DNA from 3 places in the Streptomyces sp. NPDC048623 genome. Region 2 is predicted to be linked to each of the others. Evidence: riboswitches for the same ligand, from Rfam matches in the RefSeq annotation. Region 2 holds a riboswitch; each other region holds the start of a gene.

The links. A riboswitch is a leader RNA that binds a small molecule or an ion and turns the genes downstream of it on or off. The one in region 2 is predicted to bind cyclic di-AMP.
Region 1: it holds a riboswitch for cyclic di-AMP, as region 2 does, so the genes downstream of both, AB0C73_RS13455 (M23 family metallopeptidase) here and AB0C73_RS10980 (LysM peptidoglycan-binding domain-containing M23 family metallopeptidase) in region 2, are expected to answer to the same signal.
Region 3: it holds a riboswitch for cyclic di-AMP, as region 2 does, so the genes downstream of both, AB0C73_RS29765 (M23 family metallopeptidase) here and AB0C73_RS10980 (LysM peptidoglycan-binding domain-containing M23 family metallopeptidase) in region 2, are expected to answer to the same signal.

The regions. Positions count from the first base shown of each region.
Region 1 covers NZ_JBEZHV010000007.1:248,972-256,152, forward strand. Annotated here, with positions in the region: gene AB0C73_RS13440 (GNAT family N-acetyltransferase) at 1-641, opposite strand, end outside; gene AB0C73_RS13445 (HPr family phosphocarrier protein) at 816-1,097, shown strand; gene AB0C73_RS13450 (GntR family transcriptional regulator) at 1,295-1,978, opposite strand; gene AB0C73_RS13455 (M23 family metallopeptidase) at 2,114-2,884, opposite strand; cyclic di-AMP (ydaO/yuaA leader) riboswitch at 2,897-3,062, opposite strand; gene AB0C73_RS13460 (pitrilysin family protein) at 3,256-4,623, opposite strand; gene AB0C73_RS13465 (pitrilysin family protein) at 4,650-5,996, opposite strand; gene AB0C73_RS13470 (DNA topoisomerase IV subunit A) at 6,184-7,181, shown strand, end outside.
Region 2 covers NZ_JBEZHV010000006.1:59,165-66,345, reverse strand. Annotated here, with positions in the region: gene hpnH (adenosyl-hopene transferase HpnH) at 1-585, shown strand, start outside; gene AB0C73_RS11000 (aspartate aminotransferase family protein) at 592-2,037, shown strand; gene AB0C73_RS10995 (helix-turn-helix domain-containing protein) at 2,138-2,737, shown strand; gene AB0C73_RS10990 (DUF6126 family protein) at 2,769-2,921, shown strand; gene AB0C73_RS10985 (tyrosine-protein phosphatase) at 2,922-3,719, opposite strand; cyclic di-AMP (ydaO/yuaA leader) riboswitch at 4,060-4,248, shown strand; gene AB0C73_RS10980 (LysM peptidoglycan-binding domain-containing M23 family metallopeptidase) at 4,253-5,230, shown strand; gene AB0C73_RS10975 (SGNH/GDSL hydrolase family protein) at 5,405-6,199, shown strand; gene AB0C73_RS10970 (STM4011 family radical SAM protein) at 6,196-7,056, opposite strand; gene AB0C73_RS10965 (STM4012 family radical SAM protein) at 7,070-7,181, opposite strand, start outside.
Region 3 covers NZ_JBEZHV010000026.1:19,016-26,196, reverse strand. Annotated here, with positions in the region: gene AB0C73_RS29780 (PLP-dependent cysteine synthase family protein) at 1-855, shown strand, start outside; gene AB0C73_RS29775 (MFS transporter) at 852-2,171, shown strand; gene AB0C73_RS29770 (PP2C family protein-serine/threonine phosphatase) at 2,401-3,522, shown strand; cyclic di-AMP (ydaO/yuaA leader) riboswitch at 3,724-3,871, shown strand; gene AB0C73_RS29765 (M23 family metallopeptidase) at 3,883-4,995, shown strand; gene AB0C73_RS29760 (aldo/keto reductase) at 5,044-5,991, shown strand; gene AB0C73_RS29755 (PrsW family intramembrane metalloprotease) at 6,005-7,181, opposite strand, start outside.

The sequences.
Region 1 (7,181 bases), on a different contig from region 2:
AGGCGCTGTACGGAGCGGGCCTCGGCGCGCTGTTCGCGGGCGCGCTGGACGGCGAGGGAGCGGTCGGTGGGCTCCAGGTCGAGGTGGAGGTGGACGGTTCCGTCCTCGAAGCTGCGCTTCTGGGTGTACCCGGCGTCCGTGAACACCTTGATCATCTTGTTGTTGGCGGGCAGCACCTCGGCGGCGAACCGGCGGATCCCGCGCTCGCGGGCGACGGCCGCGATGTGTTCGAGCAGCGCGGAGGCGACGCCGCGGCCCTGGTGGGCGTCCTGCACGAGGAAGGCGACCTCGGCCTCGTCGGCGGGCGCCGAGGCGGGGTGGCCCTGGTCGTTGATCCGGTCGTAGCGCACGGTGGCGATGAACTCGCCGCCGACGGTCGCCGCGAGGCCGACCCGGTCCACGAAGTCGTGGTGGGTGAAGCGGTGCACGTCCTTGGCGGACAGGCGCGGGTAGGGCGCGAAGAAGCGGTAGTACTTCGACTCGTCCGAGACCTGCTCGTAGAAGCTGACCAGCCGGTCCGCGTCGTCGGCGGTGATCGGCCTGATCCGCGCGGTGCCGCCGTCCCGGAGGACGACATCCGCTTCCCAGTGGTCCGGATACGCGTGCTCCGGCTGCCCCGACTGCTCCGAACCCCTCTGCATGGGGCAAGCCTACGGCCGGGGTCCGACAGGGGCACGGGTCGCGTGGCCCCGGTCCGCCGGGCAGTCTAGGGAGGGCCGAACGGCCGTCCGGCCGGGGCCGGAGGTCGGTACGAGCACCTCGTCACCCATGAGAGACTGGTCTAGACAATCGCTGAAAGTTGAAGGGCAACCACCATGGCTGAGCGCCGCGTCAACGTCGGCTGGGCCGAGGGCCTGCACGCCCGCCCCGCCTCCATCTTCGTCCGTGCCGCCACGGCCTCCGGCGTCCCCGTGACGATCGCCAAGGCGGACGGCAACCCGGTCAACGCCGCGTCCATGCTCGCGGTGCTCGGCCTGGGTGCCCAGGGCGGCGAGGAGATCGTGCTCACTTCGGAGGCCGACGGCGCCGAGATCGCGCTCGACCGCCTGGCGAAGCTGGTCGCCGAGGGGCTCGACGAGCTCCCCGAGACCGTCTGACCCGTCACCTCCCCGACGACGGATCACGGAACGCCGTGTCCCCCGGCTCCTCCCGGGCGGACGCGGCGTTTTCGTTTTCCCGCACCTTTCGTGTGCCGTCTACACTCCATTCCCGCTTCCGCGGGAATGCACGGACGAATTCAGGGCAGCACGAAACGGGCCGGGGAATTCTCACCTCTTTGTATACGGCGCCCGCGTTAATTCCGCGGTCCCGCACTGTTTACGGCATGTTGCGAAACCCTCACGCGCGGCCGGTCCGTCCGTTTCAGACGGTGCAGCGGGACCGACCGCTCCACGTGCAGCGCGGTCAGCGCGCGGGCCCGCTCGGCGTCCCGGCGGGCCACCGCGTCCACGATCGCCCCGTGCTCGGCCCACGCCTCGGCGGGCCGCTCGGCCGGCTCGACCGCGTACATCCAGGCGATCTTGTGCCGCAGCTGGGTGAGCAGCGTGGTGAGCGGCGGGCTGCCCGAGGCCTGTGCCAGCGTCTCGTGGAACCAGCCGCCGAGCGCGGCCAGGTCCGCGCCGCGCCCGTCCCTGGCGCGCTCCTGACCGATCCTGACCAGGCCGCGCAGGACCTTGAGGTGGGCGTCGGTGCGCCGCTGCGCGGCCCGCGCGGCACCCATCGGTTCCAGCAGGGAGCGCATGTCGAGCAGATCGGCGGCCTCCTGCTCACCGGGCTCGGCGACATGGGCGCCGGCGTGCCGGCGGCTCACCACGAAGCCCTCGGACTCCAGGGTGCGCAGCGCCTCGCGGACCGGGACGCGGGAGACCCCGTAGCGGCGGGCCAGCTGCTCCTCGGTGAGCCGGGCGCCCCGCGCGTACACCCCGGAGACGATGTCGTCCCGGATCGCCGTGCATACCGATTGCGCGGGAATGCGCATCTGAGACCTCCGATTTCGTCCGCGTCCTGCGACTCTATTGCAGGACGCCGGAAATTCCGACGGCGCCCGTTGGAAACGGACGCAAAAATGCCCCGACTCGAAACCAGCCGGGGCATTTTTACTGAAGTGGGACCGTCAGACGCTCACGCCGCGGGCGCGGAGGTAGCTGATCGGGTTGATGTCGGAGCCGTACTCGGCGGTGGTGCGCGCCTCGAAGTGGAGGTGCGGGCCGGTGGAGTTGCCGGAGGAGCCGGAGACGCCGATCTGCTCGCCGGGGGTGACCTTCTGGCCGACGTACACGCGGATGGCGGAGAGGTGGCCGTACTGGGTGTACGTGCCGTCGTTCATCCGGATCACGATGTTGTTGCCGTAGGCGCCGCCCCAGCCGGCCTCGACGACGGTGCCGGAGCCCACGGAGACGACCTTGGTGCCGTAGGCGGCGTGGAAGTCGATGCCGGAGTGACTGCCGGAGGACCAGAGCGAGCCGCCGGCCTTGTAGCCGGTGCTCACGTACGAGCCGGCCACGGGGAGCTGGAAGGAGGCGAGGCGCTTGCGCTCGGCCTCACGGGCGGCGCGCTCCTTGGCCTCGCGGATCTCCTTGGCGCGGGCCTCGGCCTTGCGCTTGGCCTCGGCGGCGGCCCGGACGCGGGCGGCCTCCTCGGCGGCGGCCTTCTCCTGGGCGGACGCCTGGGCGTCGACCCGCTCGGCGAGGGACTCCTCGGCGATCACCTGGGTGAGGCCGGTGTCCTCCACGGAGGGGCTCTCCGTGTCGGCGGCGAGCGCCGGGGAGGCCAGGGTGCCGATGACGCCGGTGGTGGCGAGAGTCGCCATGCCGGCGAAGCCCGCGCCGCGGCGCGCCATCCGGCTCGAACCACGATGCTTCCCGGTGGCACGGGTGAACGCCATGTAGTGGCTGGTCCTTTCCTTCCCTCTCGCCTACCGGGTTAGCTGACGGGTTCGGAGCAGGAAGGTCTCCTACGGGCCCCTCCGCGCGGAGCGAAGGCGTCCGATTCACCCCAGGGACTGCGTATGGGTCCCCGGCTCCCCAGGCTCGCGCCTTGCGGGGACTCGGCGATGACTGTCCGTTGCCGCGGACGCGGCGTCGTGCAGTGGCCGGACAGCCGCATCGACGCTAGGCCGATCACCTTTCAATAACCAAACGGACACGGGTTTTTGTAAGACATGCCACAGGGCATTCACCCACAGCACTCTGCAATACGGACAAACAGGAGGACCCCGACGAACCAGCCGTCGGGGTCCCTGTGACGGCGGCTCAATCAGCCGGTGACGACGGTCACTTCGCCGATGCCGAGCGCCCGCACCGGGTCCGCGATCTGCGCCGCGTCGCCGACGAGCACCGTCACGAGCCGGTCCACCGGGAAGGCGTTGACGACCGCGGCGGTCGCCTCCACCGTGCCCGTCGCGGCGAGCCGCGCGTACAGATGGGCCTGGTAGTCGTCCGCGAGGTGCTGCTCGACCTGGTCGGCGAGCGTCGCCGCGACCGAGGCGGCCGTCTCGTACTTGAGCGGGGCCACGCCCACCAGGTTCTGCACGGCGACGTCACGCTCCGTGTCCGTCAGCCCCTCGGCGGCCAGGGTGCGCAGCACCTTCCACAGGTCGTCGAGTGCCGGACCGGTGTTGGGGGTGTCGACCGAGCCGCTGATGGCGAGCATCGACGCGCCGTGGCCCTCGCCGTCGGAGCGCAGCACCTGGCCGAAGGCCCGTACGCCGTAGGTGTAGCCCTTCTCCTCGCGCAGGACGCGGTCCAGGCGGGAGGTGAGGGTGCCGCCGAGGCAGTACGTGCCGAGCACCTGGGCCGCCCAGACGCTGTCGTGGCGGTCGGCGCCGACGCGGCCGATGAGCAGCTGCGTCTGCACGGCGCCGGGCCGGTCCACGATGACGACCCGTCCGGTGTCGTCGGCGGTGACGGGCGGCATCGGGCGCGGCGCGGCGGGCTTGCCGCTCCAGGTGCCCAGGGTGTCGGCGAGCTCCTTGTCCAGGTCGACACCGGTGAGGTCGCCGACCACGACGGCCGTGGCGGCGGCCGGGCGCACATGCGCGTCGTAGAAGGCGCGCACGGCGGCGGCGTCGATCGCGGCGACGGTCTCCTCGGTGCCCTGGCGCGGCCGGGACATGCGCGCGCCGGCCGGGAACAGCTCCTTGGAGAGCTGCTTGGCGGCGCGGCGGGACGGGTTGGCCGTCTCGTGCGGGATCTCGTCGAGGCGGTTGCGCACCAGGCGCTCGACCTCGCTCTCGGCGAACGCCGGGGCGATCAGGGCCTCGGCGAGCAGGCCGAGCGCCTTGGGCAGCCGGGAGACCGGGACCTCCAGGGAGACCCGTACGCCGGGGTGGTCGGCGTGCGCGTCGAGGCTGGCGCCGCAGCGCTCCAGCTCGGCGGCGAACTCCTCGGCGGTGTGCCGGTCGGTGCCCTCGGACAGGGCCCGGGCCATGATCGTGGCGACACCGTCCAGGCCCTCGGGCTCGGCGTCGAGCGGCGCGTCGAGGAAGATCTCGACGGCCACCACCTGCTGGCCGGGGCGGTGGCAGCGGAGCACCGTGAGCCCGTTGTCGAGCGCGCCGCGCTCCGGGGCCGGGAAGGCCCAGGGCTTGGCCTCGCCGGCCTGCGGCTGCGGGTGGAACTCCATGCTCGTCAAAGACGCGGCAGCGTCGGTCACTGGTCCGCTCCCTCTTCCTCGTCGCTGTCGGTCTCGTCGGCCGTGCCGCCCACCGGCTCGTAGACGAGCACGGCGCGGTTGTCGGGCCGCAGCCGGGCGGCGGCGACCTCGCGCACCTCGTCGGCGGTGACGTCGAGGACCCGGTCGACGGCGGTCAGCGCCAGCTGCGGGTCGCCGAACAGCACCGCGAAGCGGCAGAGTTCGTCGGCGCGGCCGGCGACGGTGCCGAGCCGGTCGAGCCACTCGCGCTCCAACTGGGCCTGGGCGCGCTCCATCTCCTCGGCCGTGGGGCCGTCGGCGGCGAACCGGGCGAGCTCCTCGTCGACGGCCGCCTCGATCGCCGGCACCTCGACGCCGCCGGAGGTCTTGACGTCCAGCCAGCCGAGCGAGGGCGCGCCGGCGAGCCGCAGCAGGCCGAAGCCGGCGGCGACGGCGGTGCGGTCGCGGCGCACGAGCCGGTTGTGCAGCCGGGAGGACTCGCCGCCGCCGAGGACGGTGAGGGCCAGGTCGGCCGCGTCGCACGCGCGGGTGCCGTCCTCGGGCAGCCGGTAGGCGGCCATCAGCGCGCGCGCCGGGACCTCCTCCTCGACGACCTCGCGCAGCTGGCCGCCGATGACCTCGGGCAGCGAGCCGTCGCGCGGCGCGGGCTTGCCGTCGTGCGCGGGGATGGAACCGAAGTACTTCTCCACCCAGGCGAGGGTCCGCTCCGGGTCGATGTCGCCGACGACCGAGAGCACCGCGTTGTTCGGCGCGTAGTACGTGCGGAAGAAGTCCCGCGCGTCCTCCAGGGTGGCGGCGTCCAGGTCGGCCATGGAGCCGATCGGGGTGTGGTGGTACGGGTGCCCGTCCGGGTACGCGAGGGCGGTGAGGCGCTCGAACGCGGTGCCGTAGGGCACGTTGTCGTACCGCTGGCGGCGCTCGTTCTTGACGACGTCCCGCTGGTTCTCCATAGAGTCGTCGTCCAGGGCGGCGAGCAGCGAGCCCATCCGGTCGGCCTCCAGCCAGAGCGCGAGCTCCAGCTGGTGCGCGGGCATCGTCTCGAAGTAGTTGGTGCGCTCGAAGCTCGTGGTGCCGTTGAGCGAGCCGCCCGCGCCCTGCACCAGTTCGAAGTGGCCGTTGCCGTGGACCTGCTGCGAGCCCTGGAACATCAGGTGCTCGAAGAGGTGGGCGAGACCGGTGCGGCCCTTGACCTCGTGCCGGGAGCCGACGTCGTACCAGAGGCAGACCGCGGCGACCGGGGTCAGGTGGTCCTCCGACAGCACCACGCGCAGGCCGTTGGCCAGCCGGTGCTCGGTCGCTGTCAGGCCGCCGGAGCCGGCCTCGGCCGCAGCCGTGTGACCCATGGGCATGTGTCCCCTTCGATCGCGATCGGGAAAAAGTCCTGCCACTGTATGCAAGCGCGCCGACACCTGGCGAAGTTCCCGGCCCTCCCGGATGTCCCTCTTCCGGGTCGCGGTCGGCGTTGTCGGTGCCACGGTCCACAATGGTCCGCGTCAGATCAACCTTGTTGGTGAAGGAGCCGCAGCCGCGATGGCCCGCCGCAGCACGAAGACACCGCCGCCGGACGACGCGTTCGAGGAGCGAATCCTCGACATCGACGTCGTTGACGAGATGCAGGGCTCCTTCCTCGAGTACGCGTACTCGGTGATCTACTCGCGCGCGCTGCCCGACGCCCGCGACGGCATGAAGCCGGTGCAGCGGCGCATCGTGTACCAGATGAGCGAGATGGGCCTGCGGCCCGACCGGGGCTTCGTCAAGTGCGCCCGGGTCGTCGGCGAGGTCATGGGCAAGCTGCACCCGCACGGCGACGCGTCCATCTACGACGCGATGGTGCGCATGGCGCAGCCGTTCTCCATGCGCGTGCCGCTGGTCGACGGCCACGGCAACTTCGGCTCCCTGGGCAACGACGACCCGCCGGCCGCCATGCGGTACACCGAGTCGAAGATGGCCCCGGCGGCACTCCTCATGACGGAGTCCATCGACGAGGACACCGTCGACTTCGCGCCCAACTACGACGGCCAGGAGCAGGAGCCGGTCGCGCTCCCCGCCGCCTACCCGAACCTGCTGGTCAACGGCGCGTCCGGGATCGCGGTCGGCATGGCGACCAACATGCCCCCGCACAACCTGGGCGAGGTCGTCGCGGCCGCCCGCCATCTGATCCGCTACCCGAACGCGGACCTGGAAGCGCTGATGCGCTTCGTGCCCGGCCCGGACCTGCCCACCGGCGGCCGGATCGTCGGCCTGTCCGGCGTCAAGGACGCGTACGAGACGGGCCGCGGCACCTTCAAGATCCGCGCGACCACCTCGATCGAGACGGTGACGGCCCGCCGCAAGGGCATCGTCGTCACCGAACTGCCCTTCACGGTCGGCCCCGAGAAGGTCATCTCCAAGATCAAGGACCTGGTCGGCTCCAAGAAGCTCCAGGGCATCGCCGACGTCAAGGACCTCACCGACCGCACCCACGGCCTGCGTCTGGTCATCGAGGTCAAGAACGGCTTCGTGCCGGAGGCGGTCCTGGAGCAGCTCTA
Region 2 (7,181 bases):
GGGGTGTTCGACGAGGCGGTCGCGGCGATCAAGGAGGCCAAGCGGCGCGGTTTCCGGGTCACCACCAATTCCACCTTCTTCAACACCGACACCCCGCAGACCGTCATCGAGGTGCTCAATTTCCTCAACGACGACCTGCAGGTCGACGAAATGATGATCTCGCCCGCCTATGCCTACGAGAAGGCTCCCGACCAGGAACACTTCCTGGGGGTCGAGCAGACCAGGGAGCTCTTCAAGAAGGCCTTCGCGGGTGGAAACCGGCGCCGCTGGCGTCTGAACCATTCGCCGCTCTTCCTGGACTTCCTCGAAGGCAAGGCCGATTTCCCCTGCACCGCGTGGGCGATCCCCAACTACTCGCTCTTCGGGTGGCAGCGCCCCTGCTATCTGATGAGCGACGGCTACGTCCCGACGTACCGCGAACTCATCGAGGAGACGGACTGGGACAAGTACGGCCGCGGCCGGGACCCGCGCTGCGCCAACTGCATGGCGCACTGCGGCTACGAGCCCACCGCCGTCCTCGCCACCATGGGCTCGCTCAAGGAGTCGCTCCGCGCGGTGCGCGAGACCGTCAACGGAAACGGGTGACGCACGATGACGGGTGACCCGGCCACGACGGGGGAGTCCGGACCCCGCACGACGGGGGAGTCCGGCCCCCGCGGCACGTTCGACCTGCGGGCACTGCTCGCCGAGCGCGGTGGCGAGCGCTACGAGCTGCACGCCCGCCACCTCAACCACCAGCTCCCGCGCATGCTGCACACCATCGGCTTCGACAAGGTCTACGAGCGGGCCGAGGGCGCCCACTTCTGGGACGCCGACGGCAACGACCACCTCGACATGCTCGCCGGCTTCGGCGTCATGGGCCTGGGCCGGCACCACCCCGTCGTCCGGCAGGCGCTGCACGACGTGCTCGACGCGCAGCTCGCCGACCTCACCCGCTTCGACTGCCCGCCGCTGCCCGGACTCCTCGCCGAGCGGCTGCTCGCGCACAGCCCGCACCTCGACCGGGTCTTCTTCGGCAACAGCGGCACCGAGGCCGTCGAGACCGCCCTCAAGTTCGCCCGGTACGCCACCGGCCGGCCGAGGATCGTCTACTGCGCGCACGCCTTCCACGGCCTCACCACCGGCTCCCTCTCCGTCAACGGCGAGGACGGCTTCCGGGACGGCTTCGCGCCGCTCCTCCCGGACACCCCGATCGCGCTCGGCGACCTCGACGCCCTGGAGCGGGAGCTGCGCAAGGGCGACGTGGCCGCTTTCATCGTCGAGCCGATCCAGGGCAAGGGCGTGCACGAGGCCCCGCCCGGCTTCCTGCGCGCCGCCCAGGACCTCCTGCACCGGCACGGCGCGCTGCTGATCGCCGACGAGGTGCAGACCGGCCTCGGCCGGACCGGCGACTTCTACGCGTACCAGCACGAGGAGGGCGTCGAGCCGGACCTGGTCTGCGTCGCCAAGGCCCTCTCCGGCGGCTATGTGCCGGTGAGCGCCACCCTCGGCAAGGACTGGATCTTCAAGAAGGTCTACTCCTCGATGGACCGGGTCCTGGTCCACTCCGCCAGCTTCGGCGGGAACGCCCAGGCCATGGCCGCCGGGCTCGCGGTGCTCTCGGTGATGGAGTCCGAGGACACCGTGGCGCGGGTGCGCCGGGTGGGCGAGCTGCTCGCCTCGCGCCTGCGCGAGCTCGTCCCGCGCTACGAGCTCCTCAAGGAGATCCGGGGCCGCGGGCTGATGATCGGGATCGAGTTCGGCCGCCCGTCCTCGCTGGGCCTGCGCAGCCGCTGGACGATGCTCCAGGCGGCCCGCAAGGGACTCTTCGCCCAGATGGTCGTGGTGCCGCTGCTCCAGCGCCACCACATCCTGACCCAGGTGTCGGGGGACCACCTGGAGGTGATCAAGCTGATCCCGCCGCTGATCATCGACGAGGCGGACATCGACCGCTTCGTGACCGCCTTCACGGCGGTGATGGACGACGCCCACGGGGGCGGCGGACTGATGTGGGACTTCGGGAAGACACTGGTCAAGCAGGCGGTCGCGCAGCGGTAGCGGGCTTACGGGCCGGCCCGCCGGAGGCCCGGCTCCATCGGGGTTTTGCCTCTGGGGCAAGAAAGTTGCCTCAGAGGCACAAGCCTGGCGCAATGGACGCATGGACCACGTCACCGACGTCGTACCGGACGTCGCCCCCCAGCTGCGGGCCCTGCGCCGGCGGCGCGGGCTCACCCTGGAGGCGGCCGCCCAGCGGGCCGGGCTCTCGCCGGCGCATCTGTCGCGCCTGGAGACGGGGAACCGGCAGCCCTCGCTGCCGATGCTGCTCGCCCTCGCCCGAATCTACGGTACGACGGTCTCCGAGCTGCTCGGCGAGGCGCCGCCGGAGCGCGACCCGGTCGTCCGGGCCGGGCGCTCCGAGCCGGTCGAGGCCGACGGCTGGATCTACCGGCAGGCCGGCGGCGCGGGCCGGGCCATGCAGGCGCTGCGGGTCCACATCCCGTACGCGACCCGGGCCGACATCGTGCGCGTCCATCCCGGCGAGGAGTGGCTGCACGTCCTGGAGGGGCAGGTCCGGCTCGCCCTCGGCGACACCGTGCACCTCCTCGACCCCGGGGACAGCGCGCACTACGACTCGCTCACCCCGCACCGGATCGGCGCGGCCGGACAGGCCGGCGCCGAGGTGCTCTTCGTCCACACGCTCATGCAGAGCCCCGCCGCCGACCTGTGCCTCGGCGACGGCACCCCGCACGGCCGCTGACCCTCAGCGCTGACCACCAGAAAGGGCTGACATGTCCGAGAAGTCCCTAGATGTCACCGGCGAGGAACGCGGCGACGGCAAGTTCCCCAAGGGCCTGGTGCTCCGGCTCTTCGCGTACCTGATCGCCGGCCACCTCTTCGCCGGGTTCCTCTACCTGCTCTTCACGCTGGGCGGCGCGAAGTAGCTACGCCGTCGTGAGCAGCCGCGCGCGCAGCCGCTCCCGGGTCTCCGGGGCGAGCGTCAGGCCCTCCGCCAGATAGGCCTCGACCGAGCCCCAGGTCTCCTCGATGGTCCCGAAGGCGGCCCGCAGATACTCCACCCGCGCGTCGAACAGCGGCGCGAGCAGCTCCATCACCTCGGGCGACATGCCGTCCGGGGCGGTGGAGCTGCGCTGCACCTTGTAGCGGCGGTGCGGGGCGTTGGACTTCACGTAGTCCGCCTCGATCGCCTCGCGCTCCACGCCGACCGCGAGCAGCGATATGGCGATGGCGAGACCGGCCCGGTCCTTGCCGGCCGCGCAGTGCATCAGGGCGGGGACGCTGTCCTCGGCCATCTCGTGCAGGATCCGGCTGTGCTCGGCGGTCCGCGCGACAATCATCTTCCGGTACGAATCGGACATCCGGGCCGCCGCCTTGCCGTCGCCCAGGATCCCCCGCAGCTGCGCCAGGTCCCCGTCGCGGACGAGCTTCCAGAACTCCTTGCCGTCGGCCGGGTCGTTGAGCGGAATGTTCACGTTCCGTACGCCCGGGAGTTCCACGTCCGCGCCCTCGATGCGCCGGTCCGCCTCGTTGCGGAAGTCGAAGACCGTGTGCAGCTCCAGGGTGGTGAGGAAGGCCGCGTCCTCGGGCGTGGCGTGCGCCAGGTGACCGCTGCGGAAAAGCCGCCCGGGGCGCACGGACCGGCCGTCCACGGTCGGCAGTCCGCCCAGGTCGCGGAAGTTGCGTACGCCGGTGAGTTCGGGCTCGGTCGTCGCTCGCGTCACGGTTGCTCCTGCTCTTGAGATCGGTTCCTGGCGCAATCATCATCGCGGGCGGGCCCCAGGGACACCCCATCGGGATGGAATGGGCGATCTGTCCGTATTGAGTGATTGGGTATAAGGCGCCCTGGTTGCAGGGGAGATGGGCTCGCGGGCGTGAGCAGCGTCATAAACATGACGGACCGTGCCTGATCGTCTTTTCCAAATTCCCCTCGGCAAAGGGGGATCGAGAGACCGTCATCCACGGAGGGTGACCGGAATTCCGGGCGGATATCAAGGAATTCGAGATCGAGTGGAACCGGTGGCTTGTTCCCGTCGTCCCCGCTCGTCTAGCGTCGCGCTCACTCCGGACGGACCGCCGAATCCTGCCGCCGACCGGAATCCGCACTCACCCGTGAACGGCAGGAGCGGGGGACCCAGGTAAGACGCCGGCCCCTTCGAAGAAGGACGGCTCGGGGTGAAGTCGTGCGACCGCGCGACCGGACATCTCCCGTCCGAACCCGACAGCTCACCTCGCAGGCGACGGAGAGGAAACCGTCATGCCCGCGAAGGGTAAGCACCGCCGTACCAAGGCCAACCCGATCACCCGCGGGTTCGTGGCCGCCGGCGCCGGAGGCGCCGTCGTCGCCCTCCCGCTGATCGGCGCCACCGGCGCGCACGCCGCCGAGCAGGCCGCCCCGGCCGCCCGCCAGGCCGTCGCCGCCGTCGCGCCCGCCGCCGTCACCCCCGCCAAGGCCCCGGCCGCCGCGGGCACCAGCTACACCGTCGTGCGCGGCGACTACCTGTCGAAGATCGCCACCGAGCACCACCTGGCCGGCGGCTGGCAGAAGCTGTACCGCGACAACCGCCAGGTCGTCGGCGGGAACCCCTCGCTGATCCTCCCCGGCATGAAGCTCACCCTCGGCGCCAAGAACCCCGCCAAGGCCGCTCCCGCCAAGGCCGCCCCGGCCGCCCCGGCTCCCAAGGCCGCCGCGCCGAAGAGCTCCGCCAAGAACGGTGACACCGCGCCCTCCCGCGCCTCCCGCGGCAGCGAGCGCGCCTCGGCCCCGGCCGCCGCGAGCTCCTCTTCCTCCTCTTCGGCCTCGTCCTCCTCGGCCGGCGCCACCACCTCCTCCGGCTGGGTCGCCCCCGTCAGCGGCGGCATCTCCACCCCGTACCGCGCCTCCGGCTCCATGTGGTCCTCCGGCTACCACACCGGTGTCGACTTCATCGCCTCCACCGGCACCACCGTCCACGCGGTCGGCCCCGGCGTCGTGTACTCCGCCGGCTGGGGCGGCGCCTACGGCAACCAGGTCGTCATCAAGCACGCCGACGGCACCTACTCCCAGTACGCCCACCTCTCCTCGCTGTCCGTCTCCGCCGGCCAGACCGTGAGCGGCGGCCAGCAGATCGGCCTCTCCGGCGCCACCGGCAACGTCACCGGCCCGCACCTGCACTTCGAGATGCGCACCGGGCCGGACTACGGTTCCGACATCGACCCGCTGGCCGTCCTGCGCCAGCACGGCGTGAGCATCTGACGGGCGTCCGACGTCACGTCGGCAGCCTCCCGACACCCCGTGGCCCGGCATGCACATGCCGGGCCACCGGCGTATTCCGGCTTGGCGGAATCTTTAGCGGTGGCATATGTCACCCTGCGTCAACCCCTCCTTACGGTCGCGTAGGTCACACAGGGCGGGGAAAGATGTGGTCCCGTGGCAGACGATTCGAGATCTACAGACAAGAACGCATTCGGGTCGTACGCGGCGATCGGCGACAGCTTCACCGAGGGCGTCGGAGACCCCGGCCCCGACGGGACGTATGTCGGCTGGGCGGACCGCTTCGCGGTCCTGCTCGCCGACGAGCTGCCGGAGCAGGACGGCTTCCGGTACGCCAACCTCGCCGTACGGGGGCGCCTTCTCGACCAGATCGTCGCGGAGCAGGTCCCGCGGGCGAAGGAACTCGCCCCCGACCTCGTGACCTTCTGCGCCGGCGGCAACGACATCATCCGCCCCGGCACCGACCCCGACGACGTGGCCGAGCGCTTCGAGCGCGCCGTGGCCGACCTCACCTCGGCCGTCGGCACCGTCATGGTGACGACCGGCTTCGACACCCGTGACGTGACCCTGCTCAAGCACCTGCGCGGCAAGATCGCCACGTACAACGGGCACGTACGGGCCATCGCCGACCGGTACGACTGCCCGGTGCTCGACCTGTGGTCGCTGAAGTCCGTCCAGGACCGGCGGGCCTGGGACGACGACCGGCTCCACCTCTCGCCCGAGGGCCACACCCGGGTCGCGCTGCGCGCCGCCCAGGTCCTCGGCATGGCGGTGCCGGCCGACCCGGAGCAGGCATGGCCCCCGGAGCCGCCGCGCGGCACCCTGGAGGTCCGCAAGGACGACATCCACTGGGCCAAGGAGTACCTGGTCCCGTGGATCGGGCGCCGACTGCGCGGCGAGAGCTCCGGCGACCACGTCGAGGCGAAGCGCCCCGACCTGATGCCGCTCTAGGGCGTGTGCGCCGCGATGTGCGCCGGGACGCGTTCCAGGACGCCCCCGGCGAACACGTCGTACAACGGCAGCGTCTCCAGGTGGACGTAGCCGATGTGGCAGTCGCACACGGCCAGCGGGCACGGCCGGGGCCGCAGCGCCGCCCGGTACGAGCCGTCGTAGAGGTTGCCGAGCTCGGCCTTCACGAAGTGGCAGCGCCGTACCGTCCCGTCGCCGTCCACCGAGACCACCGACTCGCCGGTGCGGCACGGCAGCCCCGCCGAGGGGTGCGGATGCCGGCTGTACGGGAAGAGCGGGTCGAGCGCCGTCCAGTCCGCGGCCTCCGCGTCCGTGTACGTGTGGCCCTCGGCCGCGTTCACCCACAGGTACACCTGCTCCGGCAGTTCCGCGCGCAGCCGCCGGGCGTGCTCCCGGTGCTCGGGCAGCCCGACGATCCCCACGCTGAAGCGCACCCCGCGCGCCGCGAGCTCCCGGCACTTGCCGAGGAAGCGCTCGTACGGCGTCTGGCCCGGGTGGTAGGTGCACCACAGGGCCACCGTGTCCAGGTCGGCCTCGGCCAGCCACTCGGTGCGGCAGCTCAGATTGGTCTGGATCGCCACCCGCTCCACGTGCGGGAGGCGCGACAGCTCGACCAGCGTCCGCCGGTACCAGGACCGCACCAGACCCTCGCCCCACGGCGTGAACAGGATCCGCAGCCGGTCGCCGGTCTGCCCGGCGGCCCACCCGGCGAAGCGCCCGAGCGCGGCCCGGTCGGCCCGCAGCCGCTCCGGGCTGTCCCGCCGCTTGGCGAAGGGGCAGTAGGGACAGTCGTAGTCGCAGGAGGCGAGCGGCCCCCGGTAGAGCAGGGTCAGATCCATGGCCGCTGCCCCCCTACTTGGCCTCGTACGCGGCCATGGCCGCCCGTACCGCCGGCGAGAACAGCTCGGGGCCGAGGGCGTCCGAGTGCGCCAGGCCCTCCGGGGACAGCCGCAGCAGCCCGGCC
Region 3 (7,181 bases), on a different contig from region 2:
GGGATCCTGCACGGCCACCCCGTCCATGTCGTCACCGACCCCGGGCTCGAACCGATCGTGGAGCGGATGCTGACCGCCCACGGCGCCCAGGTCCATGTCGTGTCCGAGCCCAGCCCGCGGGGCGGCTGGCAGCAGGCCCGGATGGACCGGGTCGCCGAGCTGCTGCTCGCGCTCCCCGGGGCCTGGTGGCCCGACCAGTACGGGAACCCCGACAACCCGGAGGCGTACGCCGGGCTCGCCGCCGAGCTCTCCGGGCAGCTCGACCGGATCGACGTGCTGGTCTGCGCGGTCGGCACCGGTGGCCACTCGGCCGGCATCTCCCGCGCGCTGCGCGCCGGTTCGAGCCCGGCCCTGGAACTCGTCGGGGTCGACTCGATCGCCTCGACCGTCTTCGGCCTGCCCGCCGGCCCCCGCCTGATGCGCGGTCTCGGCTCCTCCATCCACCCGGGCAACGTGGACCACGGCGCTTTCGACGAGGTGCACTGGGTGGGTCCGGCCGAGGCGGTACGGGCGGCCCGCCGCCTGGCCGCCCGGCAGTTCGCGACCGGCGGCTGGAGCGTGGGCGCGGTCGCGCTCGTGGCCGGCTGGCTGGCCCGCACCCGGCCGCGCGGCACCCGGATCGCGGCCGTCTTCCCCGACGGGCCGCAGCGCTATTTCGACACCGTCTTCAACGACGAGTACTGCACGGCTCACGGTCTGCTCGTCGGTCCGGTACGGGAGGAGCCGGCCGTCTTCGCCGAGGGCGAGCCGGTCAGCGGCTGGACCCGCAGGGTCCTGGACCGCGCCGCCCGTGCCGACCGGGCCGCCCGCGCCGACCGCGCCGCCCGTACGAGCCGCGAGGAGCGGGTCCGATGAGCGCGACTACGGACAAGGCCACGGCCGTGCCCGTCCAGGGCGGGATCTGGAAGCAGACGCGCACCTTCGAACCGGCCGTGCGGCTGCTCTTCCTCAACCAGCTCACCATCAACCTCGGCTTCTACATGCTGATGCCGTTTCTGGCGGCCCATCTGGCCGGCGGTCTCGGCATGGCCGCCTGGGCCGTCGGCCTGGTGCTCGGCGCCCGGAACCTGTCCCAGCAGGGCATGTTCCTGGTCGGCGGCGCGCTCGCCGACCGGCTCGGCTTCAAGCCGCTGATCGTGGCCGGGTGCGCGCTGCGGACCGTCGGCTTCGGCGCGCTCGCCTTCGCGCAGTCGCTGCCGTGGCTGATCGCCGCCTCGCTCGCGACGGGCCTGGCCGGGGCGCTGTTCAACCCGGCGGTGCGCGCGTATCTGGCGGCGGAGGCCGGGGAGGAGCGGCGCGTCCAGGCGTTCGCCCTGTTCAACGCGTACTACCAGGCGGGCATCCTGCTCGGGCCGCTCGTCGGGGTGGCCCTGACAGGGGTGTCGTTCCGGCTGACGTGTGGGGTGGCGGCGCTGCTGTTCGCCGGGCTCACGCTCGTACAGCTGAGGCATCTGCCCGTACGGCACAAGGCGGCGGAGGCGGCGGAGGCCACCCCGGCCCCGGAGGCCACCCCGGCCCCGGACGGGGAGGCGGCGCGGGGGCAGTTCCGCACGGTGCTCTCGAACCGCACCTTCTGGCTGTTCTCGCTGGCGATGACCGGCTCGTACGTGCTGTCCTTCCAGGTCTATCTGGCGCTGCCGCTGGCCGCGGACGGCACGGCGGCGACCACGGCCCTGTTCGTGGTGTCGGCCCTGGTGGCGCTCGCCGGGCAGCTACGGATCACCGCCTGGTGCGGGGCGCGGCTCTCGCGGGAGCGGTGTCTGGTGCTCGGGCTGGGGCTGATGGGCGCGGCGTTCCTGGTCCCGGCCGCGCTCGGGCGCCCGCTCGTGGCGCTGCTGCTGTGCGCGGCGGTGCTCGCCGTGGCGAACGCGGTGCTCTACCCGTACGAGATGGACACCGTCGTGGCGCTGTCCCGGGGGCGCTGGGTCGCCACCCACTACGGGCTCTACAACACGGTCTGCGGGATCGGCATCACCCTGGGGAACCTGGGGACGGGCGTGCTGCTCGACGCGACCGGCTGGTCGGCGGCGCCGTGGCTGGTGCTGTGCGCGGTCGGGCTCGGCTGCGCGGCGGCCATGGCGGCGCTCGCGCGGGGCGGGCGGCTCGCGGAGCGCCCGGCCGCCGCCGTACGCCAGTCGGCCGAGGAGGAGTCGCCGACCCGCGCGGGCTGACGGCACCCTGAGGTGTCGCGGTGGTGTCCGCGGCCGTCGACACGGACGTACGTACGCATGTACCGGGCCGGGGAGGGAGCACAGGGTGGCGCGAGCAGCGGGAACGCGGCGTGGGCCCGGGGGCGACGGCGGCCCCGGCTCGTCCCGGTACGCGTCCGCCTCCCGGCACCCGTCCGCGTCCGCGTCCACGTCTCCGTCCTCGGACGCGTACCGCGGCGCCCGGCGTTTCCTGCGGGCCCTGCCCCCGCTGGTGATCCTGGGCGGGGTCGCCTACGACTTCCTCACCCCGCCCGTCTACACCGCGGCGCCTCTCTTCTCGGCGGCGCCGCTGATCGCCGCTCCCTTCTTCTCCACCCTGACGACGCTGCTCACCGGGATCGCGGCGGTCCTGGCGAGCTTCGGGCTGCACGACTACGGCACCACGGCCGACACGGTCCAGGCGGTCACGGAGTCCCTGACGGTCCTCACGGTCGCCGGGCTCGCCGTGCTCATCAGCCGGGTGGTGCGGCGCAGCGGGGAACGTCTCGCCTCGGCGCGGGTGATCGCCGAGACGGCGCAGAAGGCGGTGCTGCCGGCGCCGGAGGAGCGGATCGGCGGGCTGCAGATCGCGGCGCGGTACGAGGCGGCGCAGGCCGACGCGTTCATCGGCGGCGATCTGTTCGCGGTCCAGGAGACCCCCTACGGGGTGCGTCTCGTGGTCGGGGACGTCCGGGGCAAGGGGCTTGACGCGGTGGAGGCGGTGGCGGTGGTCATCGGCGCGTTCCGGGAGGCCGCCGAGCTGGAGGCGACCCTGGAGGGGGTCGCGGCGCGGCTCGAACGGGCGCTGGCCCGGGAGGGCATGAGGCGCACCGGGTTCGACGCCTTCGAGGGCTTCACGACGGCGGTGCTCGCCGAGATCCCGGGCGGTGACCAGGTCGTACGGGTGGTCAACCGCGGGCACCCCGAACCGCTGCTGCTGTACGGGGACGGGGGCGTCAGGCCGCTGGTGCCGACGGAGCACGCGCTGCCGCTGGGCATGGGGGAGCTGGCGGTGCTGCCGGACCGGGCGGACGTGTCGCCGTATCCGCCGGGTGCGACCCTGCTGTTCTACACGGACGGTCTTTCGGAGGCGCGGGACACGACGGGGACCTTCTACGACCCGCGGGGGCGGCTCGACGGGCGGATCTTCCCGGGGCCGGAGGAACTGCTCGACGCGCTGGTGGCGGATGTGCGCCTGCACACGGGTGGGGACACGACGGACGACATGGCGCTGCTCGCGGTGAGCCGCCCGGCGGCGGGGCAGCCGGAGCGGCGCCGCACGATGCGTGTGGTGCCGCCGGACGGTGGGGGCGGCGGCCATGACACGGCGTAGTCGCAGGATCTCCCTGCGATAACAACTGACGCAACGTCAGATTCCTGCTGTGAATCTCCTCCTTTCTGAAGGGCGCTCAACTCGGGCGATTCCCTCCTAATTCAGCTAATGATCAAGGGGAACGGCTTGGAATCGGGGGGCCGTGTCTATTAACGTTCGATAACGCAGCGCGGTCGTCCCAGCCGTCGCAAGAGACGGCACCGTGCGCACGCGCCGAATCCCGCAAGGGAACCGGGGAACCACCACTTGGGGTGAATCGGGCCCCACCGCACTCGTGCGGCACGGTCCGTAGGAGACCTTCCTGCTCCGAACCCGTCAGCTAACCCGGTAGGCGAGAAGGAAGGAAAGGAGAGCGCCTCCGTGGCGTCCAACACCCCTGCTCCGCAAACCCCCTTCGCCCCCTTCGGCACCTCCGCCTCGGCGGGCGGCGATCTGGACGGGGCCGCGGAGGAGTGGAACCCCACCGAGGACTCCCTGCGGGCGCAGAGCCGCGCCGGCGGACGCCACCGGGTCGTCAAGCAGCGCTCCAACTTCGCACGTTCCTCCACCGTCCTCGGTGTCGGTGTCATCGCCGCCGTCGGCGCGGGCGGCCTGGCCACCGCGCAGCAGAAGCCGCCGGTCTCGATCGCCCTGCCGGACGTCAACCTGCCCGACGCCTCCGGCCTGCCGGGCGTCGGCGCGCTGATCGACGCGGTCGACGGGGACGGTGCCGAGGACACCGCGGGCAACGCCACCCAGCCGCTCACCGCGCTGACCTACACCACCACCGAGACCGCCGGCCAGGGCTCCGGTGCCGAGGCGCGGACCGAGACGGCGACGGCGGACGCCGGCGAGGCGCTGCGCGCCCGCATCCTCCAGCAGGCCGAGCAGCAGCAGGCCGCCGCCGACGCCGCCGCGCAGGCCGCCGCGGAGAAGGCCGCCGCCGAGAAGGCCGCGGCCGAGGCGGAGAAGGCCGCGGCGGACGCCCAGGCCAAGGCCGACGCGGAGGCGAAGGCGGCCGCCGAGGCCAAGCAGAAGGCCGAGGAGGAAGCGGCGGCGAAGGCCGAGGCCGAGCGCCTGGCCCAGCTCGCCGCCAGCTACGCGCTGCCGACCTCCTCGTACACGATCACCTCGACCTTCGGCCAGGCCGGTTCCATGTGGTCCTCCGGCTACCACACCGGCCTGGACTTCGCCGCCCCCACCGGCACCCCGGTCAAGGCCGTGCACGGCGCCACCGTGAAGTCGGCCGGCTGGTCCGGCTCGTACGGCTACCGGATCGTCCTGGAGCTCGAGGACGGCACCGAGATCTGGTACTGCCACCTCTCCTCCATGACCGTCGGCGTCGGCCAGACCGTCGGCACCGGCGAGACCATCGGCCGCGTCGGCGCCACCGGCAACGTCACGGGCCCCCACCTCCACCTCGAGGTGCACACCCCGTCCGGCACCGGCATCGACCCGATGGCCTGGCTCCAGGACAAGGGCCTGTCCGTCTGAGTCCTGGACGCCGGAATAGCGGTGGCGGCGCGCGGAGTTGATCTCCTCATGACTTCTCTCCGCAAGCTGGGCACCTCCGATCTGCATGTCTTCCCGCTCGCCCTCGGCGGCAACGTCTTCGGCTGGAGCGCCGACGAGGCACAGTCCTTCGCGGTGCTCGACGCCTACGCCGCCGCCGGCGGCAACTTCGTCGACACCGCGGATGTCTACTCGGCCTGGGCGCCGGGCAACGAGGGCGGCGAGTCCGAGAGGGTGATCGGCCGCTGGATGGCCTCCCGCGGCAACCGCTCCGACATCCTCGTCGCCACCAAGGTCGGCGCCCACCCCGGCTTCAAGGGCCTGGGCGCCACGAACATCAAGGCCGCCGCCGAGGAGTCGCTGCGCCGGCTCGGCACCGACCACATCGACCTCTACTACACCCACTTCGACGACGAGTCCGTGCCGGTGGAGGAGATCGTCACCGCCATGGACCAGCTGGTGAAGGACGGCAAGGTGCGGGCCGTCGCCGCCTCCAACCTCTCCCCGGAGCGGCTGCGCGCCTCCCTCGACTTCGCCGAGGCCGAGGGCCTCACCCGCTATGTCGCCCTCCAGCCGCAGTACAACCTGGTCTCCCGCGACACCTACGAGGGCCCGCTGCTCGACGCCGCCGCGCAGGGCGGCCTCGCGGCCGTGCCGTACTACGGCCTCGCGGCCGGCTTCCTCACCGGCAAGTACCGCGCCGGCAAGGCCGTGGACAGCGTCCGGGCCGCAGGTGCCGGCAAGCACCTGGAGACCGAGCGCGGGCGGCGCGTGCTCGCCGCCCTCGACGCGGTCGCCGAGGCCCGTGGCGCCGAGCTCGCCACCGTCGCCCTCGCCTGGCTCGCCTCCCGCCCCACCGTCGTCGCGCCGATCGCCTCGGCCCGTACGGTCGAACAGCTCCCGGCGCTCCTCGCGGTCGCCGACCTGGAGCTGACCGACGCCGAGCTCGCCGTCCTCACGGAGGCGTCGGCGGCCTGAGGCCCCCGAGCCGTCAGCTGCGGTACGGGTTGTAGCCGCCGTAGTCCAGGTACTGCGGCGGCACCCACACCCGGCCGGTCGCCCGCGCCGCGTACGTCAGCGCGGGCGAGGCTATTCGGCGGCGCTGCCACAGGTGGTGCAGCAGCTCCTGCTCGCGGGCGGTGAAGTCCTGCGCGACCTGCCCGCGCCGGGCCCGGTGGCGCAGGAACGCCAGGGTGGTGGCGAAGGCCTCGTACTCGCCGACCGCCTGCGCGCCCGGCTTGCCGAGGCTGCGGGCCGCATAGCCGCGGGCCAGCGCGCGGGCCCGCATCGAGGAGAGCGCGAGCGGCTCGTCGAGGGCGAGCCAGCCGGCCGTCGCGTAGGCGGGGAGCTCGCCGGATATCGTGCGCAGCTCCTTCTGCCGGCTCCATATCGCGAGCCAGGTCAGCAGGGCGAACACCGGCACCATGAACATGCCGTAGACGAGGACGAACGCCAGCGGGTGGAAGCTCGCCGAGCCGTTCCAGGTGGCGTGCAGACCCATCGCGAGCAGCAGGCCGCCGAGCGGCAGCAGCCACATCCGGGTGCGGCGGAACCGGGCACTCGCCGGGAGCAGTGCGGCGAAGCCGAGGCCGAGCCCGGTGAGCGAGGTGAACAGCGGGTGCGCGAACGGGGACATGATGACCCGCGCGAAGAACGTGGCCATCGTGACGCCGAGTCCGCCCGAGCCGAGGTCCTGGTCCTCGCCGAAGGCGTTGCCCAGATAGAGGATGTTCTCGGTGAAGGCGAAGCCGGTGGCCGTGAAGCCCGCGTAGACCAGGCCGTCGACCGGGCCCGTGAAGTCGCGGCGGCGGAAGAGGAAGAGCAGCAGCACCGCGGCGCCCTTGGCGGTCTCCTCCACGACCGGGGCGACGGCGGTCGCGCCCAGGGACTCGGCCGAGCCGGGGTCGGCCAGGGCGCTGCTGATCCACTTCACGGCGAAGGAGTTGGCGAAGATCGCGATCAGGGTGGAGGCGAACGCGCCCCAGGCGAGCGCGAACAGCAGGTTCTTCCAGGGTGCCGGTTCGACCCGGTCGAGCCAGCGGAACGCGAAGACGAGCAGCGGGACGGGCAGCACGGCGAGGCCCAGGCCGACGAGGAAGCCCTCGGTGCCGGTCTCGTCCCGGACGATCGCCAGGATCACGAGCGCGCACAGCGCGAGCACGGTGATC